DNA from 3 places in the Serratia sp. TSA_130.1 genome. Region 1 is predicted to be linked to each of the others. Evidence: predicted binding sites of a transcription regulator. Region 1 holds the regulator's gene; each other region holds the start of a gene.

The links. The regulator PhoB, encoded in region 1, activates phosphate uptake and scavenging genes when phosphate is short. The targets are predictions, from matches to a motif close to CTGTCATAAAACTGNCNNAT.
Region 2: glpT (glycerol-3-phosphate transporter) is a predicted target of PhoB. The motif match lies at 3,034-3,053, and genes of this name have one in related genera.
Region 3: pstS (phosphate ABC transporter substrate-binding protein PstS) is a predicted target of PhoB. The motif match lies at 2,420-2,439, and genes of this name have one in related genera.

Annotation. Positions count from the first base shown of each region.
Region 1 covers NZ_JBQZFS010000002.1:1,121,457-1,131,398, reverse strand. The annotation lists gene licT (BglG family transcription antiterminator LicT) at 1-845, opposite strand, end outside; gene sbcC (exonuclease subunit SbcC) at 1,077-4,328, opposite strand; gene sbcD (exonuclease subunit SbcD) at 4,325-5,557, opposite strand; gene phoB (phosphate response regulator transcription factor PhoB) at 5,773-6,462, shown strand; gene phoR (phosphate regulon sensor histidine kinase PhoR) at 6,487-7,803, shown strand; gene ACUTQY_RS12270 (PstS family phosphate ABC transporter substrate-binding protein) at 7,818-8,780, shown strand; gene brnQ (branched-chain amino acid transport system II carrier protein) at 9,266-9,942, shown strand, end outside.
Region 2 covers NZ_JBQZFS010000006.1:219,570-229,511, reverse strand. The annotation lists gene glpB (glycerol-3-phosphate dehydrogenase subunit GlpB) at 1-1,203, opposite strand, end outside; gene glpA (anaerobic glycerol-3-phosphate dehydrogenase subunit A) at 1,193-2,842, opposite strand; gene glpT (glycerol-3-phosphate transporter) at 3,207-4,562, shown strand; gene glpQ (glycerophosphodiester phosphodiesterase) at 4,645-5,724, shown strand; gene yigL (sugar/pyridoxal phosphate phosphatase YigL) at 5,768-6,565, opposite strand; gene pldB (lysophospholipase L2) at 6,570-7,613, opposite strand; gene rhtB (homoserine/homoserine lactone efflux protein) at 7,761-8,381, shown strand; gene rhtC (threonine export protein RhtC) at 8,430-9,050, opposite strand; gene recQ (ATP-dependent DNA helicase RecQ) at 9,063-9,942, opposite strand, start outside.
Region 3 covers NZ_JBQZFS010000006.1:22,498-32,439, reverse strand. The annotation lists gene pstA (phosphate ABC transporter permease PstA) at 1-254, opposite strand, end outside; gene pstC (phosphate ABC transporter permease PstC) at 256-1,212, opposite strand; gene pstS (phosphate ABC transporter substrate-binding protein PstS) at 1,304-2,344, opposite strand; gene glmS (glutamine--fructose-6-phosphate transaminase (isomerizing)) at 2,681-4,510, opposite strand; gene glmU (bifunctional UDP-N-acetylglucosamine diphosphorylase/glucosamine-1-phosphate N-acetyltransferase GlmU) at 4,663-6,036, opposite strand; gene ACUTQY_RS19025 (F0F1 ATP synthase subunit epsilon) at 6,327-6,746, opposite strand; gene atpD (F0F1 ATP synthase subunit beta) at 6,767-8,149, opposite strand; gene atpG (F0F1 ATP synthase subunit gamma) at 8,182-9,045, opposite strand; gene atpA (F0F1 ATP synthase subunit alpha) at 9,105-9,942, opposite strand, start outside.

The DNA of each region.
Region 1 (9,942 bases):
GCCGGCTTTTCCTCGCTTTCGCTGCGCACCCGTTCGATATGAATGGTCAGAAACATCATCTCTTCCGTGGTGAGCTGATGCTGATAGTGCTTTTCGATGTGGCGGTTGATCTTACCGGCGCAGGCGAATGACTCGGGGTACTTCTCTTTCACCACCTGATACAGCGAATCGTCGTCGCTGTCGACGTAGTTTTTCCCCAGCAGCCGTTGGGCGAAAAATTTCAAGTGGGTGACGAACCGGTGGTAGCTCAGGGATTCCTCGTTGTAATCAAAGCGGAAATGGTACTTGACCAGGTTGAGGATCTCTTGCATCACGCGGGTAATGTGCAGCGTGTTGTGCATCTCGTCGTTAAGCTGAGCGTTGACCAGGTGCAGGGCGATAAATCCGGCTTCGTCCTCCGGCAACACGGTATCCAGCCGCTGTGCGATCAGGGCCAGCGCCTCCAGCCCGACGGCGAATTCGGCCGGATAGAGTTTTTTAATCTCCCACAGCAGCGCATTCTTGATATCCAGCCCTTGCGCATGGCGCTGCAGGGCGAAGTGGATGTGATCGGTCAGCGTGATGTAGACGATGTTATGCAGCTTGCCCGGCAGGCGTTCGCGGGCGAGGGTGATGATTCTGTCGGCGGTGGTGACGCAGGCCAATGGGATCTCGGCGAGCAGCTCTTTATAGCGCTCGGCGATTTCTCCGCCGTTATGGGTGAAGACCTTTTCGATCAGGCTTTCGTCCAGCGTATCGCCGGGCTTCTTTTTAAAGCCGATTCCTTTTCCCATCACCACCGTCTCTGCCTGACGGTCGTCCAGCGTAATCACCACGTTATTATTGAGTATTTTAGCGATTTTCATGGTTTTTCCCGGTGTTTCAGCATCCTGAAAACGAAAAAACCTGACGCCCGGAAGCGATCCCGGGCGTCAGGTTTTGCCTGTATTTTATCTTTCTGCCCTGCGGCCTGAGCGGCGGAGGGGATACAGTAACAATCCTGTTATGCTGGCATAATAACCCGTGCCCGCCGCGGCTCAACGCTTTTCACCGCGGAGTGCCGCCGCGGTCACACTTCTGCGCCGCGAGCCGCGGGATCATTCCAGCCTGAAGTGCGCTTCCAGCCGGCTGACGCCGAGCCCGTTGACCTTTTTCACCTTGATTTGCACCGGAATACGCTCTTTCATCGCCTCGACGTGGCTGATCACGCCAATGGTTTTACCGGAAGCATTCAGGCTGTCCAGCGCGTCCAGCGCGGTATCGAGGGTTTCGGCGTCCAGCGTGCCGAAGCCTTCGTCGAGGAACAGCGAGTCGATGCTGGTTTTGTGGCTAACCAGATCGGACAACGCCAGCGCCAGCGCCAGGCTGACCAGGAAGCTCTCGCCGCCGGACAGGGTGCGGGTATCGCGCAGCGCATCGGCCTGCCAGGTGTCCACCACCTGCAGCTCCAGCGCGTCGCTGGTTTTGCGCTGCAGCAGGTAGCGCCCGTGCAGCCGGCCGAGCTGCCGGTTGGCCAGATAGACCAGATGATCGAGCGTCAGCCCCTGAGCGAAACGGCGGAACTTGTCGCCTTCTTTCGAGCCGATCAGCTGGTTGAGGTAGCTCCAGTCGTCGTAGTCTTGCTGGCTGCGGGCGATTTGCTCGAACAGCGCCTGTTGATTGAGACGACGGGCGGCGTCGCTTTCCAGCTGGTTGCGCAGTTCGCCCTGGCTCAGCTGCAGCGCCTTCAACTGCTGTGCCAGCTCGGCCAGCGATTGGGTGAGCGCGTCGAGATCCGCGTTGGCTTCATCCACCCATTCAGGGAGGTTCAGCCGATGCTGCTCCAGCGTTTGCGTCGCCTGAGTCAGCAGGGCCGCAGCCTCTACCTGCCGCTGTTGCAGTTGCTCTTTGCGCTGCTGCAATTCGCGGCGCAGGGCGTCGTCCAGCAGCGCGGCGGCGAAGGCGGTTTCATCGGCGAATTCGCTGTCGGCCAGCGCCTGCTGCCATTGCTGCTGCGCCTGCTGCAGCCGTTCCTGCATTTGGGTGTGCTGTTGTTGTAACCCGGCCTGTTGGCCGGCCAGGCGTTCGCGCAGCTCCTGCGCCTTTTGCCACCGCTCGGCGGCCTGCAAGCAAGCCTGTTCACAGGCGGTTTGTTTGGCGCGCAGCTGTTCCCGCACCTCGGCGACCCGCTGTTCGCCGAACAGCGCCAACCGCTGCGTACGCCGCTCGGCGAGGGTTTTCTCGCCTTCTTGCCAGCGTTGTTGCAGCTCTTGCTGCTGTTGCAGGCTGTCGGCATGGGTTTTCTGCAGCAGCGTAAAGCGCTCTTCGAGCAGCGCCAGCTGTTGCTGCGCCTGCTGCTGCTGCGTTTGCAGAGCGGCGAGCGCGTCTTTTGCCTGCTGTACCGCCTGCGCCGCCTGTTCATGCTGCTGCAGCGCGTGTTGCCCGCACCGCTCTTCGTCGTCGCAGCCGCTCAGCCAGGCGCTGAGTCGCTCGCTCTCCGCCAGCGTAAAGTCGAACGCCAGCGGTGCGCTGAGCTGCTGCCACTGCTGCTGTTGGGCAGCCAGCTGCTGTTCATCCTGCGCGATAGCCTGCTGCTGGCGTTGCTGCTGCTCTCGCAGGCCTTCACAGCGGGTGCGCAACTCGGTGCCCTGGGTTTGCAGTTTCTCGGCGAGGGTGCGCATCTCAACCAAGCGTTGTTCCGTCGCCGAAGGCTGCACTGCCTGATATTGCTCGACCGCCGGATGGCTGGTGGAGCCGCACAGCGGGCAGGGGGCGCCGCTCTGCAACAGGGCGCGCTCCGCTTCCAGACTGACGATGCGTTTTTCCAGCTCGTGGATCCGCTCCACTTCCTGCAGCTGCGCCTTGTGCTGTTTGAATTGCTGACGCGCGTTCTCCAGCTGGTGTTGCAGCCCGGCGAGCTGCGTTTGCCGCTCGGCGTGCTCCGCCTGTTGCCGGGCCAGACGCTCGCGGGTCTGACGGTAAAGGGAAGCGAGCGTAAATAACTGCTGGCGCGTCGGGCGCAGGTCTGCCAGGGTGCTCAGGCGCTGGCGCAGCGGGGCCAGCGGCGTTTGCGCCTCCAACGCCTGCTGCTGTTGCTGTTGAGCGGCCAGCGCTTCGCTCAGCGCATTCAACTGCTGCTGATGCTGTGCGGCCTGCGTCGTCAGCAAACTGCGCTGAGCGGTGAGCTGCTCCAGCGTCGTTTGCTGCTGGGCGCACTGCTGCGCGGCGGCATCGACGGCCTGTCGCCGTTCGGCCTGTGTCGACTGCAGTTGGGCTATTTGGTGGTCAAGCGGAGCGACTTGCTCATCGATCAGCTGTTGCTGCTGCCGCATATGCTCGGCATGGGTTTGCTGCGCCAGGCGGGCTTTTTCCACCGCCTGCTGCAGCGGTGCCAGCTGCGCCGAGTGCTGTTCCTGTTGCTGCGTCAGCTGGGCAGCCTGCTGTTGTATCGTTTGTAGCTCGGTGCGGCAGCGATCGCGTTCGCCGCGCAGCGGCCGCAATTTCTCGGCCGGTTCGCTGAGCGCCAGCCGCTGCAACTGCGGGGCGGCCTCGGCCTGCTCGCGCTGGGCGGTTTCCAGCCGCCGTTGACCCTCGTTTTGCTGTTGCCGGAGGCGTTGCCATTGCTGCAGCCAGCTCAGCGCCTGTTGCTGTTGCTGAGTTTGCTCGCCGAGAGCACTTTCCTGCGCGCTCAGCGCCGTCAGCTGTTCAGTCAGGGAGTGGCGCTGTTCATCATTCAGCAACTCGATGCCGCTGGCGCGCTGGTGCAACGCATCCAGGTCGGTTTTGGCCTGCTTGTGCGACTCGAACACCTGTTCGGACAACCGCCCGTAGATTTCGGTGCCGGTCAGCTCTTCCAGCAGCTCGGCGCGATCGTTGGCGTCGGCGTTGAGGAACGCGGCAAACTGCCCTTGAGACAGCATCATCGATTTGGTGAAGCGGCCGAAGTCCAGCCCGGTGATGGCGGCGGTGATCTCCAGCTTGTCGCGTACCTTATCCGCCAGGATCTTGCCGTCCTCGCGGCGCGCCAGTTCGACCTTCGGCGCCTGCAGATTGCCGTCCGGCGCATTTTTGGCGCGGCGCTGGCTCCAAAAGGCGCGATAGCCGATGCCCTTGACCTCGAATTCGACCTCCGCCAGCGACTCGGCGGTGTGGCGGGTCATCAGCTCATTCTGGCTCGGCGTGACGTTGAGGCGCGGCGTTTGGTGATACAGCGCCAGGCAAATGGCGTCCAGCAGGGTGGTTTTGCCCGCGCCGGTCGGGCCGGTAATGGCGAACAGGCCGTTGCTGGCGAAAGGCTCGGCGGTGAAGTCAATTTTCCATTCGCCCTGCAGCGAGTTGAGGTTTTTTAACCGCAGGCTGAGGATCTTCATGAATTCGTCTCCTCGGCGTTATGCTGCACCGCCTCGACCACCTGGCGGAACATCTGGCGCATCCGCTGTTGACGCGTTTCGGGCATCTCAGCCTCCTGCGCCAGGCGCCGTTCGAACACTTCGTTGACGCTCAGCTCGTTCAGCGTTTCCTTATCCTGCTGCGCAATCGCCTGGCGGCGCTGCTCTTTGCTGCGCCGTAGCAGCACCACTTCCACTGGCAGCTCATCCGCCAGCAGCTGGATGCGGCGCTGGATGTCGCTGAGGTAGTCCTGCGTCGCCACTTCGATATCCAGCCACACCGGCCGCTCGCCGGCATAGTCGGCAAATTGCCGCAGCTGCCGTTCGATCTCGGCCAGATCGCCTTTGATCAGCTGCATGGGCTGGAACTGCGGGATCGTTAACGCGTCAACCCGCTGCAGGGTGCCGTCGGCGAAATCCACCAGGAAGACGCTTTTGGCTTTGCCCAGCTCATCGAAGCTGAGCGGGATCGGCGAGCCGCTATAGCGAATATGCTCCGATTTGGCGACGTTCTGCGCGCGGTGAATGTGGCCCAGCGCGATATAGTCGGCGGGCGGGAAAGCCTGCGCCGGGAAGGCGTCGAGGGTGCCGATATAGATGTCGCGCACCGAGTCGGAGGTGGTGACGCCGACGGTGGTCAGGTGGCCGGTGGCGACGATCGGCAGCGGCAAGCCCAGCTGGTCGCGGCGCTCGCAGGCCGCCTGATACAGCGTCTGATAATGTTCGGCGATGGCTTCCTGCAGCGCCTGCTGTTTCTGTGCGCCGGATTCGCCGGCGCGGCTGGTGAGCAGATCGCGCGGCCGCAGGAACGGAATGGCGCACAGCACCGCGCCCGGCTGGCCGTCGCGCCGGTTCAGCACCACGATTTGCTGTTCCGGAGCGCCCTGCGCGCTGGCGATCACCGTGGTGTTCAGGCAGGAGAGTAGCTCCCGCGATTCGTTCAGCGTCGCCACCGAGTCATGGTTGCCGCCCAGCACCACCAGCTGGCAGCCGGTGCGCTGCAGTTCCACCACGAAGCGGTTGTACAGTTCGCGGGCATAGCTGGGCGGTGAGCCGGTATCGAACAGATCCCCGGCGACGATCAGCGCATCCACCTGCTGCTGCTCGATCTGCTCGATCAGCCAGTTCAGAAAAGCCTGGTGCTCGGCGGCGCGGCTTTTGGTGAAAAAGTACTGGCCAAGATGCCAGTCAGAGGTGTGGATCAGGCGCATGACACTCCCGGATGCAAAGATAATGGCGATGATTATAAAGGCCGCGGCGGCGGCTGTCCCGGCGCAATGGCGATGACCATGGAATGATTTTTCTTTGCGCCGGGAAATAATCGCTATGCTTACTGCCTATAACAGCCGGTTTTTTTCATAAAAGTGTCACAAAACTGACGCATAATGGCGCCCGAAAAGTCGCTAACACATTGGCAGGATTGACGATGGCAAGACGCATACTGGTGGTGGAAGACGAAGCGCCGATCCGTGAGATGGTGTGCTTTGTGTTGGAACAAAATGGTTACCAACCGTTGGAAGCCGAGGATTATGACAGCGCCGTGACGCGTCTGTCTGAGCCGTTCCCTGATTTGGTGTTGCTTGACTGGATGTTGCCCGGGGGTTCCGGCATTCAGTTTATCAAACATATGAAGCGCGAAGCGCTGACCCGCGATATCCCGGTGATGATGTTGACCGCGCGCGGCGAAGAAGAAGACCGGGTACGCGGCCTGGAAGTGGGGGCGGATGATTACATCACCAAGCCGTTCTCGCCCAAGGAGCTGGTGGCGCGCATCAAGGCGGTCATGCGCCGCATTTCACCGATGGCGGTGGAGGAGGTGATTGAAATGCAAGGGCTGAGCCTGGACCCGTCCTCCCACCGCGTGATGGCGAACGATCAGGCGCTGGACATGGGGCCGACCGAGTTCAAGCTGCTGCACTTCTTTATGACCCACCCGGAGCGGGTTTATAGCCGTGAGCAGTTGCTTAATCACGTCTGGGGCACTAACGTTTATGTGGAAGACCGTACCGTTGACGTGCATATCCGTCGGCTCCGCAAGGCGTTAGAAACCAGTGGGCATGATAAAATGGTTCAAACCGTTCGGGGCACCGGCTACCGGTTCTCAACGCGCTACTGATCGCGCTGCGCTGGAGAATATGCCGTGTTAGAACGTCTGTCGTGGAAGAGGCTGGCTCTGGAGCTGGCTCTTTTTTGTTTGCCCGCCTTACTGCTGGGGCTGATTTTCGGTTATCTGCCCTGGTTCCTGCTGGCCTCCGCGCTGGCTGCGCTGGTGTGGAATTTCTACAACCAGCTCAAACTCTCCCATTGGCTGTGGATCGACCGCAGCATGACGCCGCCGCCCGGCCGCTGGAGCTGGGAGCCGCTGTTTTATGGCCTGTATCAGATGCAGCAGCGCAACCGCCGCCGCCGGCGCGAGCTGGCGCTGCTTATCAAGCGTTTTCGCAGCGGGGCCGAATCGCTGCCTGACGCGGTGGTGATGACCACCGTCGAGGGCAACATCTTCTGGTGCAACGGGCTGGCGCAGCATCTGCTCGGCTTCCGCTGGCCGGAAGACAACGGCCAGCACATCCTTAACCTGCTGCGTTATCCGGAATTCAGCCACTATCTGCAACAGCAGGAGTTTTCGCGTCCGCTGACGCTGCAGTTGAACAACGAACACTACGTCGAATTCCGCGTGATGCCGTATTCCGAAGGGCAGTTGCTGATGGTGGCGCGCGACGTCACCCAGATGCGCCAGCTGGAGGGCGCGCGGCGCAACTTCTTCGCCAACGTCAGCCATGAGCTGCGCACGCCGCTGACGGTGCTGCAGGGCTACCTGGAGATGATGGGCGACGAAGAGCAGGACGGTTCGCTGCGCAGCAAGGCGCTCAGCACCATGCAAGAGCAGACCCGCCGGATGGACGGGCTGGTCAAGCAACTGCTGACGCTGTCGCGCATCGAGGCGGCGCCCAATGTCGACATGAACGAGCGGGTGGATATCCCGCTGATGCTGCGGGTGTTGCAGCGCGAGGCGCAATCGCTGAGCGGCGGCAATCATGAGATCACCTTCCGGGTGAACGAACAGCTCAACGTGTTCGGCAATGAAGACCAGTTGCGCAGCGCGGTGTCTAACCTGGTGTACAACGCGGTCAACCACACGCCGAAGGGCACCCATATCGAAGTGAGCTGGCAACAGACGGCGCATGGCGCGCAGTTCCAGGTCAGCGACAACGGGCCGGGCATCGCCGCCGAACACCTTCCGCGCCTGACCGAGCGTTTTTACCGCGTCGACAAGGCCCGCTCGCGCCAGACCGGCGGCAGCGGGCTGGGGCTGGCGATCGTCAAGCACGCGCTCAGCCATCACGACGCGCGGCTGGAGATCCTCAGCGAACCGGGGATCGGCACCCGCTTTATCTTTACCTTACCCAATCGGTTGATTGTTCCCGCCGCTTTATCAGAGAATGCGGTGAAAAATTAACGCGAGACACCGGTATGACCCGAATAACCCGAGGGCTGTTGCTTTGCCTGGCGCTGCTGGCCGGACGCGGCGCGCTGGCGCAGCCCGACGGCATGCTGGCGGGCAACCTGTCCAGCGTCGGTTCCGACACGCTGGCGAATCTGATGGCGCTGTGGGCGCAGGATTTCAGTCAGCATTACCCCAACGTTAACCTGCAGATTCAGGCCGCCGGTTCGTCGACCGCGCCGACCGCCTTGGCGGCGGGCGCCGCGCAGCTGGGCCCGATGAGCCGGCCGATGAAGGCGGCCGAGGTCTCGGCGTTCGAACACCGTTACGGCTATGCGCCGCTGGCGGTGCCGGTAGCGGTGGATGCACTGGTGGTGTTGGTGCATCAGGACAATCCGCTGCGCGGCCTCAATCTGCAGCAGCTCGATCGCATTTTCTCCGCCACCCTGCGCTGCGGCGAAAGCAAACCGCTGACGCGCTGGGGCGAGCTGGGGCTGAGTGGCGACTGGGCGACGCGTTCGCTGCAGCGTTTCGGCCGCAACTCGGCGTCCGGCACCTACGGCTATTTCAAACTGCGTGCGCTGTGCGGCGGCGATTTTATGCCGCGCGTCAATGAGCTGCCCGGCTCGGCCTCGGTGGTGCAGGCGGTGGCCGGTTCGCTCAACGGCATCGGCTACGCCAGCATTGGCTTTCGCGCCAGCGGCGTGCGGCTGCTGCCATTGGCGGAGTCGGGAGAGGACTATGTCGCGCCTACCGCCGCCAACGTGCGCAACGATCGCTACCCGCTGTCGCGCTATCTGTATATCTACATCAACAAAGCCCCCCATCAACCGCTGGAGCCGCTAACCGCCGCGTTCCTCGATCGCGTGCTGTCGACACCAGGCCAGAGCCTGGTCAACCATGACGGCTATCTGCCGCTGCCGCCGGCCACCCTGCAGAAGACCCGTCAGGCGTTAGGGCTGCCACCGCTTGCGTCTGCAACGATGCAATAAGCGACAAAAATCGGCGTAATTTTCGCCTTTTTTTACGGCCAAACGGAGCTTATGCCACGCGAAAATCGGGCATTTATTGGCGTTTTCGCGCGATAAAGAGATATATGCTTCACGTTTCGTGAATTTGCTGTTCAAAAATGATACAAATCATGTAGTGTATATTTATTGATAGCCAATATGATCGACTGGTGGCTAAAGTTTATATGGTTGATAGCTCTGCTTTTCGCCGTGCGTCTTGCCTTGAAGCGCTATAAACGTTTACCTTAGCCCTCGTTGTCGGATTAAACCTCCATTTTTATAACTCCTAAAATTTTGCCCATCTTCATGAGCGGCCACTTTCGAATAGGGACATAAACGCCGGATCAACTGCGTTTAGGGTGCTTATTTGGCGCTGCAACGATCGGGCATGCCGGCAACCGGGTGGGGCGTCACGCCACCACGCAATCGGACACTATTTTTCATTTGAACAGGCAACACGACATCGTATGAGTCATCGTTTAACGTCAAAAGATATCCTGGCACTGGGCTTTATGACCTTTGCCTTATTCGTCGGGGCCGGGAACATCATCTTCCCGCCGATGGTCGGCTTGCAGTCCGGTGAACACGTCTGGACTGCGGCGCTGGGCTTCCTGATCACCGCCGTCGGTCTGCCGGTCATCACCGTCATCGCGCTGGCGCGCGTCGGCGGCGGCATCGACGCCCTCAGTTCGCCAATCGGCCGCGGCGCCGGCTTGCTGCTGGCGACCGTCTGCTACCTGGCCGTCGGCCCGCTGTTCGCCACGCCGCGCACCGCCACCGTGTCCTTCGAAGTGGGCATCGCCCCGCTGACCGGCGACGGCGCCATGCCGCTGTTCATCTACAGCCTGGTGTACTTCGCGCTGGTGATCGGCATCTCTCTGTATCCGGGCCGCCTGCTCGATACCGTCGGCCATGTGCTGGCGCCGCTGAAGATCGTCGCGCTGGCCGTACTGGGCATCGCCGCGCTGCTGTGGCCTGCCGGTGCGCCGATTCCGGCGACGACGGCTTATCAGAGCGTGCCTTTCTCCTCCGGCTTCGTTAACGGCTATCTGACCATGGATACGCTGGGCGCGCTGGTGTTCGGCATCGTTATCGTCAACGCGGCGCGTTCGCGCGGCGTGAAAGACGCCGGTTTGTTGACCCG
Region 2 (9,942 bases), on a different contig from region 1:
GCCGCAGCCCTGCTGCAGCGGGTCGTAGCCGCCGGCGACCGCGCCGATGGCGTACAGGTTGTCGAACGGCACTCCCTGCTTCATCGCCCGCAACCTGCCGTCGGTACGCACGCCGAACTGCAGGTAAGGCTGCGGCGCGAACAGCTCGCGTCGGCTCCAGTCGGCGCGATCCGCCCGACTGTGTACGTCCAGCCCGAAGATCGGTTCGCGCACCCCGTCGAAATCGGCCACCAGTCCATTGCTGAAGAAGCTGCCGCTGGCCAGCACCACCTGCTGCGCCCGCAGCGGAATATCGCCGTGGTTGCGGGTGTACAAACCGGTGACGCGGCTGGCCTCGCTCTCGGCGCGCAGCACGCTGTCGCCCGGCATGAAAACGCCGCCCAACTGCTGGAAACGCCGCCGCAGCGCCTGATGCAAGCGCATGCCGGGCACCGAAGGCGGCAACGTCGGCAGCAGTCGGATCGGCTTGCCGACCGCATCCTGCAGCACCTCCAGCGACGCGTCGTCCTCCAGACCCAGACAGGCCGGCAGGAAGAGCGCCTCGGCCTCGCCCGCCAGCCGCCGCAGCTCTTCGGCCATCGGCGGCAGGCTTTCCATCAAATCCAGTACCCGGGCGATGTTCACCGCGCGGAACTCGCTGGGATTATTGCGCAATCTGTCCAGCGCCGGCATGTGCAGATAGGCCACGTCCGTCTGCACGCCGAGCTCGCGGCTCAGGGCGTCGGCGGCCATCTGCGGTTGGAAGTCGAGGAACCCTTCGATGCCGATCACCGCAATACGCCGCCACGGCAGTTGGCCGGTCAGCGGCAGCGTCGGGATCGCCTGCGGGCTGAGCCAGGTGGCGCGGCGCGTGCCGAGCGGCGTGATGCGCAGATGGTTGTTCACCCCCTCGCCCTGCAGATTCAACCCGCAGCGTTCCAGCAGCCGCTGCGCGGCGGCGGACAGCGCCGCCACCCGGCCGGGCCCGATCAGGGCGTACGGATGCTGCGGCGCCTGTTGCGCCAGCTGCGGCAACGCCGCCAGCGGCATCTCGACCGGCGTGCCGTCCGGCAATCTCGCCAGCAGATCGAGCGAGCCTGAGGAGAAGTAGAGCGCGCTCTGGCCAGAACTAACCACCGCGCAGCGCTTGCCCTGTTCGGCCACGGCAATGGCGCAGCTCAGGCCCGCCAGACCACCGCCAATCACCACAACGTCAAATCGCATCATCCGCCTCCTGCTCCTGGTCGGCCTGGGCTTCAAGCCCGCATAATCCCTGGTAAACCCAACTGGTGAATTCGCTCTCGCGCAGCGCATCGCCCCAGGCGATCGGCCGTACGCCTTTCCAGCGTTCGTTGAGGAACTGCGACAGCTGCGCGATGGATTGCTGCGGCGTGCTGACGTTAAAGCGCGTCAACAGCCCGGCGGCGCGGCAGGCGCAGAGTTCGCCCTGGCAGGTGCCCATGCCGACGCGGGTGCGGCGGCGCAGATCCACCAGGTTATTGACGGTCAGCGAGTTGACCGCATAGCGCACTTCCCCGGCGGTCACCGCCTCGCATTCGCACACCAGGCTGGTGTCGAGCCGATCGGCCGCCGGCACCTGGCTGGCGCGATCGCCGTGGCGGTAAATTGCCGAGCCGCGAATGCTGGCGGGCAGAGAAACCACGCTGCGCACCGTTTCCTCCGCCGACTGACGGGATCCGGGCAGCGCGTCCTGCGCGGTGGTGCACGGACTATTTACGCCGAGCTTTTCGCATACCTTGTCGGTGGCCCACTCCGCCATCAGGCGGTAGGTCATCAGCTTGCCGCCGGTAATGGTGATAAACCCTTCCAGCCCGTCGCGGGCGGCGTGATCGAGCAGCACGATGCCGCGGCTGACGTTGCGCCCGCTGGGATCGTCGTCGCTGGCCACCAGCGGCCGCACCCCGGCATAGGCGCGCAAAATGCGGGTCTGCGCCAGGGTGGGCGCCAACAGCGCCCCTTCGCGGATCAGAATATCCACCTCCTGCGGGGTCACCAGCATGTTGTCAATTTGGTCGTAGTCGATATGGGTCGAGGTCGTGCCGATCAGCGAGATGGTGTCGCCTGGCACCAGGATGTCGGCGTCCGCCGGTTTGCGGCAGCGGTTGATCACCATGTTGTTGATGCGATGGCCGAGGATCAGCAGCGCTCCCTTGGCCGGGAACATGCGGATGCGCAAATCGGCGTATTCGGCGATCTGCTGGCCCCAGATGCCGGCGGCGTTGACCACCACCGGCGCATGCAGCTCATAGCGCCGCTGATTCTGATGGTCGTAAACGCGCACGCCCGTCACCCGATCGCCGCTGCGCAGCAACCCCACCACCTGATGGTAGGTCAGGATCTGCGCGCCGTGCTCGCGCGCGTCCAGCATATTGGCGGCGGTCAGCCGGAAGGGATCGACGGTGCCGTCCGGCACCCGCACCGCGCCGATCAGCGCCGGGTTAGCCGCCGGCTCCAGCCGCAGCGCCAGCTGCGGGTCGATCGCTTCGGCGTCGATGTCGGCCTGGCGACAGGCGGCGATAAACTGCTGCTGATAGTCCAGCGAGTCTTGCGGCAAGGTGATGAACAGCCCGTTGGTGCGCTCGATACAGTGATGCGCGATGCGTTTCAGGATGCGGTTCTCTTCTATGCATTCGCGCGCCGACTCGCCGTCGGTCACCGCATAGCGCGCGCCGCTGTGCAGCAAACCGTGGTTGCGGCCGGTGGCGCCGGTGGCGATGTCGTGGCGCTCCAGCAAAATGCATCGCAAGCCGCGCCGCGCACAGTCGCGGGCAATGCCTGCGCCGGTGGCGCCGCCGCCGATGATGATCACATCCGTTTCGCCGCCGTCAAAATAGCTGCTCATGTCGCTCCCTCAGGATCGGTAGTTATGAGCCTATTGAGCCACGGTTACTAGGGTCTTTGTTTGATAAGGAACAATAACGAACATGAAACGAAATAAAAATGTCCACAAAAAACCATCAATGTGATCATAATCACGATTTTTGGACGTTTTTCTATTTCATAACGTTAACGAATCGCTCAAAATCCGCCGTGGTTTCATGAAAGTGTAACAATTGCGCCATTCGTCACAGCGACACCAGGCGTATTTGATGACAATGGCGCTCGTTATGGAACACAAAAACACCACATTCGATATCCGCTCAATCATCAAATGAACGTAAAAGGTCATATTGATGTGATAACAGATAAAGCCATCGGAGGCGCTCATGTTGAGTATTTTTAAGCCGGCCGCACACATCGCCCGTGTGCCGAGCGATAAGGTAGACCCGCTCTACCGTAAGCTGCGCTGGCAAATTTTCCTGGGGATCTTCTTCGGTTACGCCGCCTACTATCTGGTGCGTAAGAACTTCACCCTGGCCATGCCTTACCTGATCGAACAAGGCTTCAGCCGCGGTGACCTCGGCTTCGCGCTGTCGGGCATCTCCATCGCCTACGGCTTCTCCAAATTCATCATGGGTTCGGTCTCCGACCGTTCCAACCCGCGAGTGTTCCTGCCTGCCGGCCTGATCCTGGCGGCGGCGGTGATGTTGTTCATGGGCTTCGTGCCGTGGGCAACCTCCAGCATCGCCATCATGTTCGTCCTGCTGTTCCTGTGCGGCTGGTTCCAGGGCATGGGCTGGCCGCCGTGCGGCCGCACCATGGTGCACTGGTGGTCGCAGAAAGAACGCGGCGGCATCGTCTCCATCTGGAACTGCGCCCACAACGTGGGCGGCGGCCTGCCGCCGCTGCTGTTCCTGCTGGGCATGGCCTGGTTCAACGACTGGCACGCGGCGCTGTACATGCCGGCCTTCGGCGCCATCCTGGTGGCCCTGATCGCCTTCGGCCTGATGCGCGACACCCCGCAATCCTGCGGCCTGCCGCCGATTGAAGAGTACAAAAACGACTACCCGGACGACTACAGCGAAAAAGACGAAGAAGAGCTGACCGCCAAGCAGATCTTCATGCAGTACATCCTGCCGAACAAGCTGCTGTGGTACATCGCGGTCGCCAACGTGTTCGTCTACCTGCTGCGTTACGGCATTCTGGACTGGTCGCCGACCTACCTGAAAGAAGTGAAGCACTTCGCGCTGGACAAGTCTTCCTGGGCCTACTTCCTGTATGAATACGCCGGTATCCCGGGCACCCTGCTGTGCGGCTGGATGTCGGACAAAGTGTTCAAAGGCAACCGCGGCGCCACCGGCGTGTTCTTCATGACGCTGGTGACCATCGCCACCGTGGTGTTCTGGATGAACCCGGCCGGTAACCCGACCGTGGATATGATCTGTATGCTGGTCATCGGCTTCCTGATCTACGGTCCGGTGATGCTGATCGGCCTGCACGCGCTGGAGCTGGCGCCGAAGAAAGCCGCCGGCACCGCCGCGGGCTTCACCGGCCTGTTCGGCTACCTGGGCGGCTCGGTTGCGGCCAGCGCCATCGTCGGTTACACCGTAGACTTCTTCGGTTGGGACGGCGGCTTCATGGTGATGATCGGCGGCGGCGTGCTGGCGGTTATCCTGCTGCTGCTGACCATGCTGAACGAGAAGAAACACCACGCGGAAATCGCTGCCGGCAAGCGCGGCTAACCGTCACACGACTTTTGCATGATTTAAAGGCCGCCCTGCGGCCTTTTTACTACCCTGCCCCCAACAACACGGAGAAAACGGAATGCGGACTCAAGTCAAAGCCCTGCTGACAGGGATCATTCTCGCCACCTCAATGGTCAGCGCCGCGCAGGCGGCGGACAAAGTGGTGATCGCCCACCGCGGTGCCAGCGGCTACCTGCCGGAACACACCCTGCCGGCGAAGGCGATGGCCTACGCGCAAGGCGCCGATTACCTCGAGCAAGATCTGGTGATGACCAAGGACAACGAGCTGGTGGTGCTGCACGACCATTACCTCGATCGCGTCACCGACGTCGCCGAACGTTTCCCGAACCGCGCACGCAAAGACGGCCGTTATTACGCCATCGACTTTACGCTGGCGGAGATCAAATCGCTGAAGTTCACCGAAGGCTTTGACATCGAAAACGGCAAGAAGGTACAGGGCTACCCTGGCCGCTTCCCGATGGGCAAATCCGACTTCCGCGTCCACACCTTCCAGGAAGAGATCGAATTCGTACAGGGTCTGAACCATTCGACCGGCAAAAACATCGGCATCTATCCTGAAATCAAAGCGCCTTGGTTCCACAAGCAGGAAGGCAAAGACATCTCCAGCAAAGTGCTGGCGGTGCTCAAGCAGTACGGCTACACCGGCAAGAACGACAACGTCTACCTGCAGTGCTTCGACGCCAACGAGCTCAAACGCATCAAGAACGAGCTGGAGCCGAAGCTGGGCATGGATCTGAAGCTGGTGCAGCTGATCGCCTACAACGACTGGCAGGAAACCTACGAGCAGAAAGCCGACGGCAAGTGGGTGGAATACGACTATGACTGGATGTTCAAACCGGGCGCGATGAAGAAAATCGCTCAGTATGCCGACGGCATCGGGCCGGACTACCACATGCTGGTGGTGGCGGATCAATCCAAACCGGGCCACATCGTGCTGACCGACATGGTGAAAGAAGCGCACGCCAGCAAGCTGGCGGTGCACCCGTTCACCATCCGCGCCGATGCGCTGCCGAAGTACGTGACCGACGTAAACCAGCTGTATGACGTGATTTACAACCAGGCCGGCGTCGACGGCGTGTTCACCGACTTCCCGGACAAGGGCGTGCAGTTCCTGCAGAAGCAGGGCCAGCACAAGTAATAACAAGGGCGCCGCAAGGCGCCCTGATTATTTAAAGGTTATTTCAGAGGAACATCTTGCGCAGGTAGTGCGGCACCGCGTTATCGGCATTGGAACCGATCACCTCCAGCTCCGGCAGCATATCCTTCAGGCGCTGATGCGCATCGCGCATGATGCAGCCCTTGCCGGCCATCGACAGCATCTCCAGATCGTTCATGCCGTCGCCGAAGGCGATGCACTCTTGCAGCGTGTAACCGATGATCTTGGCCACTTCTTCCAGCGCATGCCCTTTCGACACACCGCCCGCCATCACTTCCAGGCAGGTTGGGAACGAGAAGCTGACGTTGACCCGATCGCCCCAGCGGGCGTTGATGGCGTCTTCCACCTGCAGCAACCGCTCGTGGTCTTCACAGGTGAAGTAAACCTTGCAGACGCCATCGGTTTCCAGCAGGCCCGGCTCGAACAGCTGATATTTGAACACCGACTCCTGGAAGAACTCTTCCTGCTCCGGGCTTTCGCGGTTGGTAAACCAATCGTCGTTGCGGTAGACGTTAGTGGTGATCTGCGGATCGTCGTGCAGCATGCCGTACAGATCGCGGGCGATATCCCCGTCCAGGTTATGGCTGAAGATCAGCTCGCCGGCCGTGTTGTGCACCCGCGCGCCGTTGGAGGTGATCATAAAGGCGCTGATTTCCAGGCTGTCGCGGATCTGCGCCACGTCGATGTGGTGGCGGCCGGTGGCGAACACGAAATGCACGCCTCGCTGGGTCAGCAACTTCAGCGTTTCTTTGGCGTACGGCGACAGGGTATGGTCGGGAGACAGCAGCGTGCCATCTAAATCGGAAGCGACGACGTGATACATAGCGTTATGTTCTAACCTCTGATGGAGTTGTCGGCGGCAGCGCGCCGCCTAAGTGTTGAGCAAAGAAGCGCAGGATTGCGTTCAGTGCTTCGGCGCGCATCGCGTCCCGCTCGAACAGGATCTCATGGCGTGCGCCGTTGATAACCCACGGAAGCCCCCCTTCGCAAGGGCGCCCCGCGTCTGACAGAGCCTGACAAAAAGCCTGGTGCGAACGGTTGTCAACCACCCGTTCTTCACCGGCCTGCAAAAGCAACAGCGGCGTTGTGATTTTCCCGGCCTGCGCGATGATCTGCCGGCCGGCGCGGATGCTCTCACGCACCCAATGGTAAGTCGGCCCGCCCACCTGCAGCTCGGGATAGTCGGCGTAATAACGCAGGCTGCGCCGGTAGCGCTCGCGGCTGTGGGTCAACACGTTGACCACATAGGGCAGCGGACGCCACTGGCCGGTGCCCACCGCGTAATAATCACGGATCGCCGGGCGTGTCTCCACCCAGTCGAGAATGCGGTCGGCCAGCCAGCCCGGCATCGGCAACTGGATGCCGAACATCGGCGCGCAAAACGCCGCCGCGTCGAACGCCTGCGGCCGGCGCTGCAGGAACTGCGCCAGGATCGCGCCGCCCATCGAATGCGCCAGCGCGAAACGCTGCCGGTAACCGCGCGACTCGACCTCGCGCAGCCACAGCTGCTCGAAATCGTCCACGTAGTCGGCAAAGTTTACCACATGACCGCGGTGCGTATCCGCCAGTAAACGCCCGGAGCGCCCCTGGCCGCGATGATCGACGATCATCACGTCGTAACCGCAGTGGAACAGGTCGTAGGCCACCTCAGGGTATTTCACGTAGCTTTCGATGCGGCCGGGGCTGACCACCACAACCCGCTGATGCCGCGCGGAACGGAAGCGCACAAAGCGGATCGGCACGCCGTCCACGCCGCTGAACTCGCCTTCTTCGCGCTGCCGCCAGAAATCCAGCAGCGGCCCGGTGGCGAAGGCAGCGAACTGCGTTTCACGCGTTAACCAGTCATCGGAGCTGAGAGTGAACGAGGTCATCGAGAGCGTTTTCCCTGTGGAGCCGGCGGAAAATGTGACCGCTGGCACAAGAAATCATACTAGCGTATTGTGATTCAATTCTGACAAAAAACGGCGCCGCCTCGGCGCATTGTGGCACAAAACGACACTTTCAGGGAGCCGAGAACCATGACCTTGGACTGGTGGTTAACCTACCTGCTGACCACGCTTATCCTTAGCCTGTCCCCCGGATCCGGCGCCATCAACACCATGAGCACCGGCATCAGCCACGGCTATCGCGGCGCCGCCGCGTCAATCGCCGGGCTGCAGGTCGGGCTGAGCGCGCACATCGTGCTGGTGGGCATCGGCCTCGGCGCGCTGATATCGCAATCGCTGCTGGCGTTCGAGCTGCTGAAATGGCTGGGCGCCGCCTACCTGGTGTGGCTCGGCATCCAGCAATGGCGCGCCGCCGGCGCGCTGGATCTGCATGCGCTGGCGGGCAGCATGCCGCGCCGCCGCCTGTTCCGCCGCGCAGTGCTGGTCAACCTGACCAACCCGAAAAGCATCGTGTTCCTCGCCGCGCTGTTCCCGCAGTTCATCTTGCCCCATCAGCCGCAGGCCGAACAGTATCTGGTGCTCGGCGTCACCACCGTGGTGGTGGATATTCTGGTGATGATCGGTTACGCCACCCTGGCGACGCGCATCGCCGGCTGGCTGAAGACCCCGCGTCAAATGCAGCTGCTCAACCGGGTGTTCGGTTCGCTGTTCATTTTGGTGGCGGGGCTGCTGGCGACCGCCCGCAAAGCCTGACAAAAAAGGCCGGGCATCGCTGCTCGGCCTTGGGCATTTCACTGCCGGTTAGCGGGTAAAGATCAGGTGTAACCCGAAGCCGGTAAACAGCACGCCAGCCACCCCGTCTATCCACTTGGCCAACCGCTGATAACCGCGGCGCATCGCCGGCAGCGCGAACACCACCGCCACCAGGCTGAACCAGACGAAGGTCTCGGCGACGATCAGCAAGAACAGCCCCCAACGCGCCCCGGCGCCGACGCTGTCGCCGACGAACAGCGAGAACACGCTGCCGAAATAGATCACCGCTTTCGGGTTGGACAGGTTGGTCAAGAAGCCGCGAATAAAGCTGCGCCCGGCCTTCGGCAACGCCACCTGGGCCTCTGCCGCGGGCGGAGCTTGCTGCGCCCGCGCGGAACGCAGCAGTTGCCACCCCATCCAGCACAGGTAAATGCCGCCGCCGACCATGATTATCTGATGCAGCCAGGCCATCTTCTGCAGGATCAGATGCAGCCCCATCAACGCCACGCCGGCCCATACCACGATGCCGAGCGAAATGCCGACCACGCCCATCATCGCCTCGCGGCGCGAGCGGCTGGCGGCGGTCTGCGACACGAAAAAGAAGTCCGGCCCCGGGCTCATCAGCGCAATCAGATGCACCAGCGCCACGGTGAGAAACAGCATCAGCATGATTTATCGCCCTCAGTCTTCGTCATTGTCGAGATGGTCGCGGATCATCGCCATAAAGGGCGCGCCGAAACGCTCCAGTTTGCGCTGCCCCACGCCGTTGACGCTCAGCAGATCGCCGGCCTTGATCGGCATCTGTTCGGCCATTTCCAGCAGCGTGGCGTCGTTGAACACCACATAGGGTGGAATGTTTTCTTCGTCGGCGATCGACTTGCGCAGTTTGCGCAGCTTGGCGAACAGCTTGCGATCGTAATTGCCGCCGTAGGATTTCTGGTTGGCGCTACTGCGCGACTTCAGGCTCTGAATGCGCGGCACCGCCAGCTGCAGCGCCACCTCGCCGCGCAACACCGGACGCGCCGCCTCGGTCAATTGCAGCGCCGAGTGCATGGCAATGTTCTGGGTGATAAAGCCCAGGTGGATCAGCTGACGCAGCACGCTGGTCCAGTGCTCCGTGGTTTGATCGCGGCCGATGCCGTACACCGGCAGCTTGTCGTGACCGTATTCGCGAATGCGCTGATTGTTGGAGCCGCGCAGCACTTCCACGATGTACCCGAGGCCGAAGCGCTGGCCGACGCGGTACACGCAAGACAGCGCCTTGCGCGCGTCCTCCAGCCCGTCGTAGCGCTTGGGCGGATCGAGGCAGATATCGCAGTTGCCGCAGTTTTCGTGCTTGCCTTCGCCGAAGTAGTTGAGCAGCACCAGGCGACGGCAGGTTTGCGCCTCGGCGAAAGCGCCCATGGCGTTCAGCTTGTGACGCTCGATGTCCAGCTGTTGCCCGGCGGGTTTCTCCTCCAGACAGCGGCGCAGCCAGGCCATGTCGGCCGGATCGTACAGCAGGATGGCTTCGGCCGGCAGGCCGTCGCGCCCGGCGCGGCCGGTCTCCTGATAATAGGAT
Region 3 (9,942 bases), on a different contig from region 1:
CCGGCGATGGCGTTGGCCAAGCCGCCGCCCGCGGTGTTCGGCGGCGGGGTCATCTCGGTGAACAGCGCCAGCGACATGCCGTCGAAGCCTTTGGTCACGGTGGCGATAAGGATCCAGATCAGCCAGAACAGCCCGAACGCCATGGTCGCCATCGACAGGAACAGCGCGAGGCGGTTTTTCTGCCGGCGCCAGGCCTGCATTTTGCGGCGGCTTTCCGCCAGAACGACTGCGTTTTGCATATCCATCGTCGCCATGTTAACGCCCCTCATTCTTGGCCAGACGCATGATCATCAGTTTCGACAGCGCCAGCACGATAAAGGTGATAACAAACAGAATCAGGCCCAGCTCCATCAGTGCGGCGGTGTGCACGCCGGACTCGGCTTCGGCGAATTCGTTGGCCAGCGCCGAGGTGATGCTGTTGCCCGGCATGTACAGCGAAGCGCTGTCGAGCTGGTAGGTGTTGCCGATGATAAAGGTTACCGCCATGGTCTCCCCCAACGCTCGGCCCAGGCCCAGCATCACGCCGCCGATGACGCCGTTTTTGGTGAACGGCAGCACGATGCGCCAGATGACTTCCCAGGTGGTGCAGCCGATGCCGTAGGCCGACTCTTTCATCATTACCGGCGTCTGCTCGAACACGTCGCGCATCACCGCGGCGATGTAAGGAATGATCATGATAGCCAGGATCACCCCGGCGGCCAGAATGCCGATGCCGAAGGCCGGGCCGGAGAACAACTCGCCGACGATAGGAATGCCCGACAGCACTTCGCCCACCGGCGTCTGGAAATATTCGGCGAACAGCGGGGCGAACACGAACAGGCCCCACATGCCGTAGACGATGCTCGGGATGGCCGCCAGCAGCTCAATGGCGATGCCCAGCGGCCGCTTCAACCAGTTCGGCGCCAGTTCGGTCAGGAACAGCGCGATGCCGAAACTCACCGGCACGGCGATAATCAGCGCGATGAGCGAGGTGACCACGGTGCCGTAGATAGGCACCAGCGCGCCGAACTGCTCCGCCGGCGCATCCCACTCTTTGGTCCACAGGAAGGCGAAGCCGAATTTCTGCATGCTTGGCCAGGAGGCGAAGATCAGCGAAACGATGATGCCGCCCAGCAACAATAGGGTAATCAGCGCAGCCAGTCTCACCAGCGCGCTGAAAATGATGTCACCGTTTTTGCCCGGTGCTTTGATGGTCGGCTTGTACTCAGCCATAGATTACTCTCTGTTTGAACCCTGGCAGCCCCAACCGGGATCGGAGCCTGAAGAACTGTGTGGGGCGCGGCGAACCCGCGCCCCTGCGTTGTTAGTACAGCGCTTTACCTGAACTGTCTTTTACGTTGGTTTTCCAGGCCGCACGCACCTGCTCAACCACTTCTTTCGGCAGGGTGGCGTAATCCAGTTCGTTAGCCTGCTTGCCGCCGGTTTTGTAGGCCCAGTCGAAGAACTTCAGCACTTCGGCGCCCTGAGCAGGGTTTTTCTGCTCTTTATGCACCAGGATGAAGGTGGTGGAGGTGATTGGCCACACGTTGTCGCCTTTCTGGTCAGTCAGATCCTGAGCAAAGGTTTTGCTCCAATCCGCACCCTTAGCGGCGTTGCTGAAGCTCTCTTCGGTCGGGCTGACCGGTTTGCCGTCGGCGGACACCAGCTTGGTGTAAGCCAGGTTGTTCTGCTTGGCGTAAGCGTATTCTACGTAGCCGATAGAGCCAGGCAGACGCTGAACGAAGGCGGCGATGCCGTCGTTGCCTTTGCCGCCCAGACCGGTCGGCCAGTTAACGGTAGAACCGGCGCCGATCTTCTCTTTCCACTGCGCGTTCACCTTGGACAGGTAGCTGGTAAACACGAACGAGGTGCCGGAACCGTCGGCGCGGCGCACCACGGCGATGTTCTGGTCAGGCAGTTTCACGCCTGGGTTCAGCTTGGTGATAGCCGGATCGTTCCACTTTTTGACGTTGCCCAGGTAGATATCACCCAGGGTTTTACCGTCCAGCGTCAGTTCGCCGGATTTGATGCCCGGGATATTCACAGCCAGCACCACGCCGCCGATCACGGTCGGGAACTGGAACAGGCCATCGGCCGCCAGTTTGTCGTCAGACAGCGGGGCGTCGGAAGCGCCAAAGTCAACGGTGTTGGCCACGATTTGCTTCACGCCGCCAGAGGAGCCGATGCCCTGATAGTTAACTTTGTTGCCGGTTTCTTTCTGATAAGAATCTGCCCACTTGGCGTAAACCGGAGCGGGGAATGTCGCACCTGCACCGGTCAGGCTGGCAGCAGCGAACGCGGACACGGCGGTCAGGGAGAAGGTCGCTGCCACAATACTGGCGACGGTGGTACGCATCAGTTTCATAATCCCTCCTAATGGGATACTTAAAATCGACGTCGAGTCGTTTTAATCAGAGTAAGTATTGCTGCAGGAGGGAAAATAGGACAGTTTGGTGACAGAAAAATGTACGCAATATGACAGTTATATTACAGTGCATTTGAATGGGGTTTGTTTATTTAAAAATCAATCAATTAAATCAAAAATAGCGCAATTGCCAAACAACAAAAAAACCGTTTGGGCACGGCCTATCCGCTTGAATATGACAATGTTTATCGCCGAATCGGTCGCGCTGTCATCTTTAAGGTCACTCATGAAAAAAGCCGGCGCGAAGGCCGGCTTTTGCAGTTTACCTGCGGCAAATTACTCTACGGTGACAGACTTCGCCAGGTTGCGCGGTTGGTCAACGTCGGTGCCCTTGATCAGCGCCACGTGGTAAGACAGCAGCTGCAACGGCACGGTGTAGAAGATCGGCGCCACGATTTCCTCAACGTGCGGTAGAGGAATGATGGTCATGCCTTCGCTGCTGACGAAGCCGGCGTCCTGATCGGCGAACACGTACAGCTGACCGCCGCGCGCGCGCACTTCTTCAATGTTGGACTTCAGCTTTTCCAGCAGTTCGTTGTTCGGCGCCACCACGATCACCGGCATATCGGCGTCGATCAGCGCCAGCGGGCCGTGTTTCAACTCACCCGCCGCATAAGCTTCAGCGTGAATATAGGAGATCTCTTTCAGCTTCAGCGCCCCTTCCATGGCGATCGGGTACTGATCGCCGCGGCCGAGGAACAGCGCATGATGTTTGTCCGAGAAACCTTCCGCCAGCGCTTCGATCTCTTTATCCATCGACAGCATCTGCTCAATACGCGCCGGCAGCGCCTGCAGGCCGTGCACAATCTCCTGCTCCACGCTTTCCGCCATGCCTTTCAGACGGCCCAGGCGCGCCACCAGCATCAACAGCACGGTGAGCTGCGTGGTAAAGGCTTTGGTCGAAGCAACGCCGATTTCCGTGCCCGCTTTGGTCATCAACGCCAGATCGGATTCGCGCACCAGCGAAGACCCCGCAACGTTACAAACGGCCAGCGAACCGAGATAACCCAGCTCTTTGGACAGACGCAGCGCCGCTAACGTGTCGGCGGTTTCGCCGGACTGCGACAGGGTGATGATCAGGCTGCCCGGACGCACCGCCGATTTGCGGTAACGGAATTCGGACGCGATCTCGACATCGCACGGCACGCCGGCCAGCGCTTCAAACCAGTAACGCGCCACCATCCCGGAGTGGTAAGAAGTCCCACAGGCGATGATCTGCACGTGCTGCACCTTGGCCAGCAGCTCGTCGGCGTGCGGGCCCAGCTCGCTCAGGTTGATTTGGCCATGACTGAAACGCCCTTCCAGGGTGTTTTTCAGCGCCAGCGGCTGTTCGTAAATCTCTTTTTGCATGTAGTGGCGGTAAGCGCCCTTGTCGCCGGCGTCATACTGCACCTGGGACTCGATCTCAGGGCGCTCGATGGCGTTACCCTGCTTGTCGAAGATGTTGACGGTGCGGCGAGTCACCTCCACCACATCGCCTTCTTCCAGGAAGATGAAGCGGCGGGTGACCGGCAGCAACGCCAGCTGATCGGAAGCGATGAAGTTTTCCCCGACGCCGCGACCGATAACCAGCGGGCTGCCGGAGCGCGCCGCGACCAATACGCTCGGATCGCGGCTGTCCATCACCACGGTGCCGTAAGCGCCGCGCAGCTGTGGGATCACGCGCTGAACCACTTCGAGCAGCGTACCGCCCTGCAGCTGTTCCCAGTGCACCAGGTGCGCGATCACTTCGGTGTCGGTTTCAGAGTTGAAGCGGTAACCGCGTTCGATCAGCAGTTCGCGCAGCGGCTCGTGGTTTTCGATGATGCCGTTATGCACCACGGTAATGTAGTCGGAAACATGCGGGTGCGCGTTCGCTTCGGTCGGTTCACCGTGCGTTGCCCAACGGGTGTGAGCGATGCCGGTGCCGCCGTGCAGATCGGTCTGCTCCGCCGCTTCGGCCAGTTTTTGCACCTTGCCTACGCGACGCAGGCGACTGACGTTGCCTTGATCGTCGACCACCGCCAGACCGGCGGAGTCGTAACCGCGGTACTCAAGACGACGTAAACCTTCCAGCAGAATTTCTGCGATATCACGTTGCGCTACTGCGCCTACAATTCCACACATTCGGTTATATTCCTAATGAACGCCTTTTATGGGCGTTTTCGATGCCTTGACCTGATTTTTGCCGGTTTTACCGTGCGTCCCCCGAGCCTGTAGATGGTGGGGGTTATTATGTTTTGTATTGGGCTCGTGAATGGAGCCCAACGCAAAACACACTATGACTTCTTCTTCACCGGGCGCTGCCAGCCCTGAATGTGCACCTGCTTGACGCGGCTCAGCACCAGTTCGTTTTCGGCGATATCTCGCGTCACCGTGGTGCCGGCGGCAATGGTGGCCCCTTTGCCGACCGACACCGGCGCCACCAGCTGAGTATCGGAACCGACGAACACGCCATCGCCGATCAGCGTCTTGTGCTTATTGGCGCCATCGTAATTGCAGGTGATGGTGCCGGCGCCGATATTCACGTCATCGCCAATGTCGGCATCGCCCAGGTAGCTGAGGTGACCGGCCTTGGAGCCTTTGCCCAATCGCGCCTTTTTCATTTCCACGAAGTTGCCGACGTGGGCCCCTGTTGCCAGCTCCGCGCCAGGGCGCAGGCGGGCGAACGGCCCAACGGAGCAGGCGGCTTCCAGCACGCTGTCTTCCAGGACGCTGTAAGGGCTGATCTCGCAGTCATCACCGATCACGCAGTTTTTCAGCACGCAGCCGGCGCCGATTTTCACCCGGTCGCCCAGCTTGACGTGACCTTCGATAATCACATTCGCATCAATAGTGATGTCGCGGCCGTGAACAAGTTCACCGCGCAGGTCGAAACGCGCCGGATCCAACAACATTACGCCGGCCAGCAGCAGTTTTTCAGACTGTTCCGACTGGAACACGCGCTCCAGGGTCGCCAGCTGCTGTCGGTTGTTCACGCCTTCCACTTCGCTCAAACGCGATGGGTGCACGGCTTCGATTTTCTTGCCGTCGGCATGCGCCAACGCAATGATATCGGTGATGTAAAACTCGCCCTGAGCGTTGTCGTTGTTCAACATCCCCAGCCAGCGCTTCAGATCGCGCCCATTCGCCACCAGGATGCCGGTATTGATCTCATTGATCTGACGCTGCGCTTCGCTGGCGTCCTTGTGTTCGACGATGCCCACCACGTCACCCTGCTCGCGCACGATGCGGCCATAGCCACTCGGATCGTCCAGCTTGACCGTCAGCAGGCCGATGCCGCCCTGCGGCTTGGCCGCCAACAGGCGCGTGAGCGTATCGACGGAGATCAACGGCACGTCGCCATACAGCATCAACACGTCTTCATCGTCGGCAAAATGCGGCGCCGCCTGCTGCATCGCATGGCCAGTGCCCAGTTGCTCGGCCTGCAGCACCCAGTTCAGCGCGCCTTCGGTCAACGTGCTTTTCAGCAGATCGCCGCCATGGCCGTATACCAGGTGTACATGTTGCGCGCCCAGTTTCATCGCGGCATCAATGACGTGTTGCACCATCGGCTTGCCGGCCAACGGATGCAACACTTTGGGAAGATCGGAATACATGCGCGTACCCTTGCCTGCGGCGAGGATAACCACGCTCATTGCGCTGTTCGACATAAGCAACCTGATAACTCCATTTTGATAGACGAAAGTAAAACCGTTTAGCGACGATATTACTACATATTTCTCATCACGAAACCGTCGCAGGCCGCGCAGCGCTTGGCCTGCCACCATCATGTCCAATTAGGCTTCAGGACGAAAAAACTGTCGGTGATTGGCGACGGCTCCACCCTGGATATCAGGGTTACATACCACTTTCTACGCCGGGCTGAAATACTTATTTTAAAGTAAAAAAAAAGCGACCCTATAGGCCGCTTTCTTAAAGTTGGGTGCTCTGCACCCAAACATTACATCGCTTTTCTGGTGAGCTCGATAACGCGCAGTTTTGCGATCGCTTTCGCCAGTTCAGCGGATGCCTGAGCATAGTCGACATCGCCATGAGAGCTGCGAATGTGTTCTTCAGCTTTACGCTTAGCTTCCAACGCTCTCGCTTCGTCGAGGTCAGTACCACGGATAGCAGTGTCCGCCAGCACGGTAACCACGCTCGGCTGCACCTCGAGGATGCCGCCGGACAGGTAGATGAACTCTTCTTCACCGTGCTGCTTAACAATACGCACCATGCCAGGCTTGATGGCAGTCAGCAGCGGCGCATGGCCAGGGAAGATCCCCAGTTCACCTTCGCTGCCTGTCACCTGGATCTTCTGCACCAGGCCGGAAAACATCTGTTTTTCCGCGCTGACTACATCCAGATGGTAAGTCATAGCCATATCACCCTCCTCTCAAGGCGTTACAGTTTCTTGGCTTTTTCCACTGCTTCTTCAATGGTGCCAACCATGTAGAACGCCTGCTCCGGCAGGTGGTCATAGTCGCCGTCCATAATGCCTTTGAAACCACGGATGGTGTCTTTCAGCGATACGAACTTGCCCGGAGAACCGGTGAAGACTTCTGCCACGAAGAACGGCTGAGACAGGAAGCGTTGGATCTTACGCGCACGGGATACGACCAGTTTGTCTTCTTCAGACAGCTCGTCCATACCCAGGATCGCGATGATATCTTTCAGTTCCTGGTAGCGTTGCAGAATGGACTGCACGCCACGCGCTACGTCGTAGTGCTCCTGGCCAACAACCAGCGGATCCAGCTGACGGCTGGTGGAATCCAGCGGGTCAACGGCCGGGTAGATACCCAGAGAAGCGATGTTACGGCTCAGTACCACGGTTGCGTCCAAGTGCGCAAAGGTGGTGGCTGGAGACGGGTCAGTCAAGTCATCCGCAGGAACGTAAACGGCCTGTACGGAAGTGATGGAACCGGTCTTAGTCGAGGTGATACGTTCTTGCAGAACGCCCATCTCTTCCGCCAGCGTCGGCTGATAACCTACCGCGGATGGCATACGGCCCAGAAGTGCGGACACTTCGGTACCGGCCAGGGTATAACGGTAGATGTTGTCAACGAACAGCAGAACGTCACGGCCTTCGTCACGGAATTTCTCCGCCATGGTCAGACCGGTCAGCGCAACGCGCAGACGGTTACCTGGTGGCTCGTTCATCTGGCCGTAAACCAGGGATACTTTGTCCAGAACGTTGGAGTCGGTCATTTCGTGGTAGAAGTCGTTACCCTCACGAGTACGCTCGCCCACGCCCGCAAACACGGAATAACCGGAGTGCTCGATCGCGATGTTACGGATCAGCTCCATCATGTTTACGGTTTTACCTACGCCCGCACCGCCGAACAGACCGACTTTACCGCCCTTGGCGAATGGACAAATCAGGTCCATTACCTTGATACCGGTTTCCAGCAGTTCCTGGGAGCTGGACAGCTCTTCGTAGCTTGGCGCCGCGCGGTGAATCGCCCAACGCTCTTCTTCGCCGATGTCGCCTTTCATGTCGATGGGTTGACCCAATACGTTCATGATACGGCCCAGGGTAGCTTTACCCACCGGCACTTCAATCGGGTGGTCCAGGTTGTTCACTTTCAGACCGCGACGCAGACCGTCGGAGGTCCCCATTGCGATACAGCGAACCACGCCACCGCCCAGCTGTTGCTGAACTTCCAACACCAGTTTTTCGGTGCCGTTTTCTACCTCAAGGGCGTCGTACACTTTTGGTACGGCATCCTGAGGGAACTCGACGTCCACCACGGCGCCGATTACCTGGATAATCTTTCCAGTAGCCATCTTGAATCCTCTACGTAATTCGTAAACCTAGCTTAAACCGCGGAGGCTCCCGAAACGATCTCGGTGAGTTCCTGAGTGATGCTGGCCTGACGCGCCTTGTTGTATACCAACTGCAGCTCTTTGATCAGGCTACCGCCGTTATCGGTTGCGGCTTTCATCGCGACCATTCGTGCGGCCTGCTCGCTGGCCAGGTTTTCCACGACGCCCTGATAAACCTGCGACTCCACATAGCGGCGCAGCAAGGTATCAAGCAGCACTTTTGGATCCGGTTCATACAGGTAATCCCAAGGCGTTTTCTTCAGCTCTTCGTCATCGGCTGGCGGTAACGGCAGCAGCTGAAGCACCTGCGGCTCTTGGGACATCGTATTAACAAATTTGTTGCTGACAATGTACAGCTTGTCCAAACGACCTTCGTCGTAGGCCTGCAGCATCACTTTCACCGGCCCGATCAGATCCGACAGGGAAGGTTTATCCCCCATGCCGGTCACCTGGGCAACCACGTTGCCGCCCACGGAACCAAAGAAAGAGGCCGCTTTAGAGCCAATCAGCGCCAAATCGGTTTCGACGCCTTTTTCGGACCAGGCTTTCATCTCCGCCAGCAGCTTTTTGAACAGGTTGATGTTCAAGCCGCCGCAGAGACCACGGTCAGTAGACACCACCAGATACCCAACGCGCTTAACGTCACGCTCATCCAGGTACGGGTGCTTGTACTCCAGATTCCCTAACGCAAGGTGACCAATCACTTTGCGCATGGTCTCTGCATAAGGACGGCTGGCCGCCATGCGATCCTGCGATTTACGCATTTTGGAGGCGGCGACCATTTCCATCGCTTTAGTGATCTTTTGCGTGTTTTGCACGCTAGCGATCTTACTACGTATCTCTTTTGCGCCGGCCATCTCTGCTTCTCCTCAGTGCCAGACGGCCTGCTGTCTTTCAACAGCAGGACCGCTCGGCGTTACCAGGACTGGGTTTTCTTGAAGGTCTCGAGGACGTTTTTCAACTTGCCCTCGATCTCATCATTGAAGTTGCCAGTTTGGTTGATGTGGTTCAGCAGTTCGGCGTGCTCGCGGTCCGCATAGGCCACCAGCGCGGCTTCGAAGCTCACCACTTTGGCGACTTCGACGTCGTTCAGGTAACCGCGTTCTGCGGCAAACAGCACCAGAGACTGTTGTGCAACCGACATCGGCGCATACTGTTTCTGTTTCAGCAGCTCGGTCACTTTCTGACCGTGGCTCAGCTGTTTGCGGGTCGCGTCGTCCAGATCGGAGGCGAACTGGGAGAACGCAGCCAGTTCACGATACTGCGCCAGCGCGGTACGGATACCACCGGACAGTTTCTTCATGATCTTGGTCTGCGCGGCGCCACCAACACGGGATACGGAGATACCCGGGTTAACTGCCGGACGAATACCGGAGTTGAACAGGTTGGATTCCAGGAAGATCTGACCATCGGTAATCGAGATTACGTTGGTCGGAACGAACGCGGAAACGTCACCCGCCTGGGTTTCAATGATCGGCAGAGCGGTCAGTGAACCGGTTTTACCTTTAACTTCACCTTTGGTGAAGGCTTCAACGTACTCGGCGTTAACGCGCGCTGCACGCTCCAGCAAGCGGGAGTGCAGGTAGAATACGTCGCCTGGGTAAGCTTCACGACCTGGCGGACGACGAAGCAGCAGGGAAATCTGGCGGTAAGCAACGGCCTGCTTGGACAGGTCATCGTACACGATCAGCGCATCTTCACCGCGGTCACGGAAGTATTCGCCCATTGCGCAACCGGCGTATGGCGCCAGGTAT